Regions from separate parts of the Streptomyces sp. NPDC030809 genome, predicted to be linked through region 1. Evidence: riboswitches for the same ligand, from Rfam matches in the RefSeq annotation. Region 1 holds a riboswitch; the other holds the start of a gene.

Region 1 (4,025 bases):
CTCGTCCGCGATGCGGCGGAAGGCGGCGAAGTCCAGCTGGCGCGGGTACGCGGACCAGCCGGCGACGATCAGCTGCGGCTTGGACTCCTTGGCGAGGCGCTCGACCTCGGCCATGTCGACCTGGCCGTCCTCGCCCACGTGGTACGGGACCACGTTGTAGAGCTTGCCGGAGAAGTTGATCTTCATGCCGTGGGTCAGGTGACCGCCGTGGGCCAGGTTCAGGCCCATGATCGTGTCGCCCGGCTTCAGCAGCGCGAACATCGCGGCGGCGTTGGCCTGCGCACCCGAGTGGGGCTGCACGTTGGCGGCCTCGGCCCCGAAGAGCGCCTTGATGCGGTCGATCGCGATCTGCTCGACCACGTCGACGTGCTCGCAGCCGCCGTAGTAGCGGCGGCCCGGGTAGCCCTCGGCGTACTTGTTGGTCAGGACCGAGCCCTGGGCCTCCATGACGGCGACCGGAGCGAAGTTCTCCGACGCGATCATTTCGAGGGTGGACTGCTGGCGGAGCAGCTCGGCGTCGACGGCGGCCGCGACGTCCGGGTCCAGCTCGTGGAGCGGAGTGTTCAGAACGGACATGGGTTCTCCCTGGTCTCGGTCAGCCCGCGAGCTCGGTGTACTCGTCGGCGGTGAGCAGGTCGCCCGGCTCGTCCGTGACGCGCACCTTGAACAGCCAGCCGCCCTCGAAGGGGGCCGAGTTCACGAGGGAGGGGTCGCTGACGACGTCCTCGTTGATCTCGACGACCTCGCCCGAGACGGGGGAGTACAGGTCGCTGACGGACTTGGTCGACTCCAGCTCGCCACACTCCTCGCCCGCGGTCACGGTCGAGCCGACCTCGGGGAGCTGGGCGTAGACGACGTCACCGAGGGCGTTGGCGGCGAACTCGGTGATGCCGATGGTGGCGACACCGTCCTCGGCGGCCGAGAGCCACTCGTGCTCCTTGCTGTAACGCAGCTGCTGGGGGTTGCTCATGACCTGATTCTCCTGGATGCGGGGACGTGCGGTGAACAGTGGTCTTGCTGGTCGGGGCGGGCGCGCGCGGGCGCCGCGGTCACTTCTGCCGCTTGTAGAACGGCAGGGCGACGACCTCGTACGCCTCATGCGTACCGCGGATGTCGACGCCGACGCCGGAGGTGCCCGGCTCGGCGTGGGCCGCGTCGACGTACGCCATGGCGATCGGCTTGCCCAGCGTCGGGGACGGGGCGCCGGAGGTGACCTCGCCGATGACCTCGCCGGCGGCGACCACGGAGAAGCCGGCGCGCGGCACGCGGCGGCCCTCGGCGATCAGGCCGACCAGCTTGCGCGGCGGGTTGGTCGCGGCGCGCTCGGCGGCGGCCTCCAGGGCCGTGCGGCCGACGAAGTCGCCCTCCTTCTCGAACTTCACGACCCGGCCCAGACCCGCGTCGAACGGGGTGAGGGAGGTGGTCAGCTCGTGCCCGTACAGCGGCATGCCCGCCTCCAGGCGCAGCGTGTCGCGGCAGGACAGGCCCGCCGGGACCAGGCCCGCGGCGGCGCCCGCCTTGGTGAGGGCCTCCCACAGCTCGACCGCGTGCTCGGGCTTGATGAACAGCTCGAAGCCGTCCTCGCCGGTGTAGCCGGTACGGGCGATCAGCGCCGGCACGCCCGCGACGGTGCCCGGCAGGCCCGCGTAGTACTTGAGGTTGTCCAGGTCGGCGTCGGTCAGGGACTTCACGATGCCGGGGGACTCCGGACCCTGCACCGCGATCAGCGCGTACGCGTCGCGGTCGTCGCGGACCTCGGCGTCGAAGCCGGCGGCGCGCTCGGTCAGCGCGTCCAGCACGACCTGGGCGTTGGAGGCGTTGGCGACGACCATGTACTCCGTCTCGCCGAGGCGGTAGACGATCAGGTCGTCGAGGATCCCGCCGTCCTCCTGGCAGATCATCGTGTAGCGGGCCCGGCCCACGCCGACCGTGGAGATGTTGCCGACCAGCGCGTAGTCCAGGACCTTGACGGCCTCGGGGCCGGTGACGGTGATCTCGCCCATGTGGGAGAGGTCGAAGAGGCCGGCCTTGGTGCGGACGGCGTTGTGCTCGTCCCGCTCGCTCGCGTAGCGCAGCGGCATGTCCCAGCCGGCGAAGTCGGTCATCGTCGCGCCGAGGGCGCGGTGCACGGCGTCAAGGGCGGTCAGACGCGGGGTGTTCGTCATAAGGCTGGCTCTCCAAGGCAGGTCCGCGACGGGGCGAAGGACTTTCCTCCCCATCTGTCATCGGAACCTGAGAGGTTCATCACGACCGTACGTGTATACGGAAGCGACTTGCACCTTGGGTGGAGCCGGCGGTTCACGAGGACCGGGCGGCCCGCTTTTCAGATGTGCCTCGCCCGCGCGGTACGGGGCCTGAGAGATTCAAGGGAGGGACTTGCTCCTTCGGCGTCCGCGGCCGGCCGTGTCAGTCACGGCCTCCGGGGAACTCTCCCGCGCAGATTCAAGCGGCCTTTATGCAGTTGGTCGTACAGCTTGGCGCGCACATCATTGCACGGGCCCCAACCGGGCCGGAACCGTGGGCGGCGCATTACCGTCTCTTTACACTCAACGGGCATGGGTCGGACGACCCGAGCCGGGGGAGGCGAAGACTGTGCGGAGATTCGGAGTTCTCGCGGGTACGAGCAGTACGGGCGCCGCGGCCGGGGTGCCGGCCCAGCCGGGCGCCCCGCAGCGGGAGGCCCTGGGCGCGCCGCGGGCCGCGGCCCCGGCCCGGCCGGTGCGCGACCTGCGCGGCCGCGGCGGCCGCGCACCCGGCCGGCTGCGCTTCGGCGCCGGGGACGTGGTCGTCGTCTCCGGCCTGCCCGGCAGCGGCAAGAGCACCCTCATCAAGCGGGCCGTGCGGGTCCGCGGGATCGACTCCCAGGACGTCCGCGAGCGCTGGGAGCGCCGGATGCCCGCCCGGCTGCCGTACGGGGCCTACCGGCCGCTGGTGCGGCTGGCGCACTACGCCGGGCTCTGGCGGGCCCTGCGCTCCGGCGAGAGCCTCGTCGTGCACGACTGCGGCACCCAGGCCTGGGTCCGGGCCCTGCTGGCCCGGGGGGCCCGCCGCCGCGGCCGCTCCCTGCACCTGCTGCTCCTCGACGCCACCCCCGAGGAGGCCCTGTCCGGGCAGGCGGCCCGCGGCCGCGGGGTCTCCGGCTACGCCTTCCACCGCCACCGCACCACCGTCGCCCGCCTCCTCGCCGCCGCCGAACAGGGCCGCCTGCCCGCGGGCTGCGCCTCCGCCGTCCTCCTGGACCGCCCCGCGGCCGCGGCCCTGACCGGCCTCGACTTCGGCTCCGCCGCGCGGGTTGACGGCACGCCCTAGAGTCGTGCGCAGCGGAACGGAAAGGGCGCGGTGAACATGCAGGACGGGACGTACGGCGGGGCGCACGCCGGGGGCCACGACGGCACGTACGGCGGCGGGGGCGCGGACCACGGCGCCGGGGACGGCTGGCCGGCGAACGAGCTGGAGGAGACCCTCGCGGCCTCCCTCGGCAACCCGGCCGCGGGCGGCCGGCTCCTGGAGGTGCTCGGGCGCAGCCAGGTGTGGATCCCGCTGCCCGGCGGCGGCGGCCCCGACAGCCCCGCCCTGGACCTGCCCACCATGGAGATAGCCGGCGCCGCCTACGTGCCCGTGTACAGCTCGCAGCAGCAGTTCACGCGCTGCGCGGGCGAGCACATGCCCTTCGCCGTCGCTCCGGCCGTCGAGTTCGCGCGCGGGCTGCCCCCGCAGCTCGGCCTCGCGGTCAACCCCGAGGGCGCCGTCGGCCTGCCGCTGCCCCCGCCCGCCGTGGCCGAGCTGTGCCGGGCCGGGCGCACCCCGCTCGACGGCCCGGCCACCGGCGGCCGGGTGCGGCTCTACGAGCCGGACTGGCAGGAGGACCCGGTGGACTTCCTGACCGCCGCCGCCGAGGAGTTCCGTGCCACCGGGGTCGTGGCCGCGGCCCACCGCTGCCTCGCGAGCATCGAGGGCGGGGACCCGGTGCTCTTCGTCGGCGTGCGCTTCACCGGTTGGGAGTCCGCCGACACGAACGCCCCGAT
Region 2 (4,025 bases), on a different contig from region 1:
CAACCCAGCGGACGAGCTCGCCAGGCGGCGCAACCGCGCCGGTTGAGCGCCGGCCGTCCCACCGGGGCATTGTCAGTGGCGTAGGGCAGCATCGGAGACGTGAGAGCCGCGCCGACGATCCTCCATCTGGACATGGACGCCTTCTTCGCCGCCGTCGAACAGGCGGCGAAGCCCAGCCTGCGCGGAAAGCCCGTGATCGTCGGAGGGCTGGGGCCGCGCGGGGTGGTCGCCACCGCCTCCTACGAGGCCCGGCGCTTCGGTGTGCACTCGGCCATGCCCATGGCCCAGGCCCGTCGGCTCTGCCCGAACGGCGCGTACCTGGTCCCCCGCTTCCAGGTGTACCGCTCGGTGAGCGAGCAGGTCATGGAGCTGCTGGGGGCGCTGTCCCCGCTCGTGGAGCCGCTCAGCCTCGACGAGGCCTTCGTGGACCTGGAGGCGGGCGGGGTCGCGGACGACGAGGAGTCCGCCCGGGCCGTGGCCGTCGGGCTGCGGGCCGACATCCGGGCCGTCACGGGACTGAGCGGCTCGGTCGGGCTGGCCGGCTCCAAGATGCTGGCCAAGATCGCTTCGGAGGAGGCCAAGCCCGACGGCCTGGTCCTCATCGCGCCGGGCACCGAGCGGGAACTCCTGGCCCCGATGACGGTGCGGACCCTGCCGGGGGTCGGGCCGGCGACCGGGGAGCACCTGAGGCGGGCCGGGATCACCACGGTGGGGGAGCTGGCCGAGGCCGGCGAGGACGAGCTCGTACGGATGCTGGGGCGCTCGCACGGGGTGGCGCTGTACCGGATGGCCCTGGGGCTGGACGACCGGGCCGTGGTGGCCGAGCGGGACGCGAAGTCGGTCTCCGTCGAGGACACCTTCGACGTGGACCTGCACGACCGGGTCCGCATCCGCGTCGAGGTCCAGCGGCTGGCCGACCGCTGCGTGCAGCGGCTGCGGGCCTCCGGGCACTCCGGCCGCACCATCGTGCTCAAGGTCAGGCGGTACGACTTCTCCACCCTGACCCGGTCCGAGACCCTGCGCGGGCCCACCGACGACCCCGGCGTGGTCCGCGAGGCCGCGGCCCGGCTGCTGGACGCGGTGGACACCACCGGCGGGGTCCGGCTGCTGGGCGTCGGGGTCTCCGGGCTCGCCGACTACACGCAGGAGGACCTGTTCGCCCAGGCCGCGGCCGGGGAGGCGGAGGCCCGGGCGGCGCAGGAGGGCGAGGAGGGGCCGCCCGCCGCCCCGGAGGGCGCGGGCGAGCCGGCCGCCGCCGCGGACGGCCCGCCGCCGGAGCGGCGCTGGGCCGCCGGGAGTGACGTCCGCCACGCCGTGCACGGGGCGGGATGGGTCCAGGGCAGCGGGGTGGGGCGGGTGACCGTGCGCTTCGAGGAGCCGGGCGACCGGGCGCCGGGGCGGGTGCGCACCTTCCCGGTGGACGATCCCGACCTGGCGCCCTCGGACCCGCTGCCGCTGGTGGCTCAGCCCTCGTCGGTGCTCAGCCGGCCGAAGTCGCGGTCCGGGGCCGGCGGCGGGGCGGGCGCGGCGAAGTCGCCGGGCAGCGCCACGTCCAGCCCGTAGTGGTGGTACAGCTGCAGCTCCTGCTCGGGGGACAGGTGGCGCCCGACCCCGAAGTCGGGTGCATCCTTGATGAGGGAGCGTTCGTAGGGGATGCGCAGGGCGTCCCCGACCAGCTCGCTCGGCTCCAGCGGGACGAAGGCGTCCCGGCCGAACAGTCCGGTGCGGACGGCCGCCCACTCCGGGGTGCCGGTCGCGTCGTCGAGGTACACCTCGTCGACCGTGCCGATCTTGGTGCCGTTGCGGTCGAACGCCTTGCGGCCGATCAGGCTGCGCGGATCGATATCGGTCTGCACGGTCCCTCCATTTGGTCGCAACTCCTCCGTAATGACTACGAAAGTGCATATTTGAAGAAGGGGCCACTCGAGGGAGTCCCGGCAACCTCGCTGGTAGTCTGGTTTCCGGCTGCTGACCCTGTGCGGGAGAGTCCTCCGAGAACGCTCGTACCGAGCCTCTCGGTGGCGCCGAAGGAGCAAATCCTCCCCGGAATCTCTCAGGCAGACGTACCGCACGGACGAGGCCACTCTGGAAAGCAGGGCGGGCGTCGGACCGGTGTGCCGGAACCCCTCCTCACCGACGGTGAAAGCCGGGACTCCACGGGCAACCCCCGGGAGACCCGGTGAAGCTCTCAGGTTGAGATGACAGAGGGGGAGGCCGTCCGGGTGCCCGCGCCGTGGCACCCCTCGTAGGTCGCGAGACCAGGAGGCCTCCGCAGATGACCGCCCACCGCATTCCGCTCAGCCAGCTCGAGAGCGGCATCCCCTTCGAACAGCGCCACATCGGCCCCGACGCCGAAGCGCAGGCGAAGATGCTGGCCCAGGTCGGCTACGGCTCGCTGGACGAGCTCACCGCCGCCGCGGTGCCGGACGTGATCAAGAGCGCCGAGGCCCTGGGCCTTCCGGCCGCCCGCACCGAGGCCGAGGTCCTGGCCGAGCTGCGCACCCTCGCGTCGCAGAACAAGGTCATGAGCTCCATGATCGGCCTCGGCTACTACGGGACCTTCACCCCGCCGGTGATCCTGCGCAACGTCATGGAGAACCCGGCCTGGTACACCGCGTACACCCCGTACCAGCCGGAGATCTCGCAGGGCCGCCTTGAGGCGCTCCTCAACTTCCAGACCGTCGTCGCCGAGCTCACCGGCCTGCCCACCTCCGGCGCCTCCCTGCTGGACGAGGGCACCGCGGCCGCCGAGGCCATGACGCTGGCCCGCCGGGTCGGCAAGGTCAAGGGCGGGGTCTTCCTCGTCGACGCCGACGCGCTGCCCCAGACCATCGCGGTCATCGAGACCCGCGCCGAGCCCACCGGGGTCGAGGTCGTCGTCGCCGACCTCTCCGAGGGCATCCCGGCCGAGGTCGCCGAGCGCGGTGTCTTCGGCGTGCTGATCCAGTACCCGGGCGCCTCCGGTGCGGTCCGCGACATCAAGCCGCTCATCGACGCCGCCCACGAGCTCGGTGCGATCGTCACGGTCGCCGCCGACCTGCTGGCCCTGACCCTGATCACCTCGCCGGGCGAGCTGGGCGCGGACATCGCGGTCGGCACCACCCAGCGCTTCGGCGTCCCCATGGGCTTCGGCGGCCCGCACGCCGGCTACATGGCCGTCCAGGACAAGCACGCCCGCTCCCTGCCGGGCCGCCTCGTGGGCGTCTCGGTGGACGCGGACGGCAACAAGGCCTACCGCCTGGCCCTCCAGACCCGCGAGCAGCACATCCGCCGCGAGAAGGCCACCAGCAACATCTGTACCGCGCAGGTGCTCCTCGCGGTCATGGCGGGCATGTACGCCGTCTACCACGGCCCCGAGGGCCTGCGGACCATCGCCCGCCGCACCCACCGCTACGCGGGCATCCTGGCCGCCGGTCTGCAGGCCGGCGGGGTCGAGCTGGTGCACGGCGCCTTCTTCGACACCCTCACCGCGCGCGTTCCGGGCCGGGCCGCCGAGATCGTGGCCGCGGCCGCCGAGCGCGGGGTCAACCTGCACCTCGCCGACGCCGACACCGTCTCCGCCGCGGTGGACGAGACCACCCTGCGCGCCGACATCGAGGCCGTCTGGGCCGCCTTCGGCGTCACCGCGGACATCGAGGCGCTGGACGAGACCGTCGCCGACGCGCTGCCGGCCGGCCTGCTGCGCTCGGACGAGTACCTGACCCACCCGGTCTTCCACCAGCACCGCTCCGAGACCGCGATGCTGCGCTACCTGCGCAAGCTCTCGGACCGGGACTACGCGCTGGACCGCGGCATGATCCCGCTGGGCTCCTGCACCATGAAGCTCAACGCGACCACCGAGATGGAGCCGGTCACCTGGCCCGAGTTCGGCCAGCTGCACCCCTTCGCCCCCGTGGAGCAGGCGCAGGGCTACCTCACGCTCATCCGCGAGCTGGAGGAACGTCTCTGCGAGGTCACCGGCTACGACAAGGTCTCCATCCAGCCGAACGCCGGCTCGCAGGGTGAGCTGGCCGGCCTGCTGGCCG

The links. A riboswitch is a leader RNA that binds a small molecule or an ion and turns the genes downstream of it on or off. The one in region 1 is predicted to bind glycine.
Region 2: it holds a riboswitch for glycine, as region 1 does, so the genes downstream of both, gcvP (aminomethyl-transferring glycine dehydrogenase) here and gcvT (glycine cleavage system aminomethyltransferase GcvT) in region 1, are expected to answer to the same signal.

The regions. Positions count from the first base shown of each region.
Region 1 covers NZ_JBVIDV010000020.1:84,928-88,952, forward strand. The annotation lists gene glyA (serine hydroxymethyltransferase) at 1-576, opposite strand, end outside; gene gcvH (glycine cleavage system protein GcvH) at 596-970, opposite strand; gene gcvT (glycine cleavage system aminomethyltransferase GcvT) at 1,050-2,165, opposite strand; glycine riboswitch at 2,210-2,333, opposite strand; glycine riboswitch at 2,334-2,445, opposite strand; gene ACZ407_RS25135 (AAA family ATPase) at 2,593-3,309, shown strand; gene ACZ407_RS25140 (enhanced serine sensitivity protein SseB) at 3,346-4,025, shown strand, end outside.
Region 2 covers NZ_JBVIDV010000001.1:612,157-616,181, reverse strand. The annotation lists gene ACZ407_RS02650 (MerR family transcriptional regulator) at 1-46, shown strand, start outside; gene ACZ407_RS02645 (DNA polymerase IV) at 100-1,563, shown strand; gene ACZ407_RS02640 (PRC-barrel domain-containing protein) at 1,464-1,856, opposite strand; glycine riboswitch at 1,970-2,079, shown strand; gene gcvP (aminomethyl-transferring glycine dehydrogenase) at 2,276-4,025, shown strand, end outside.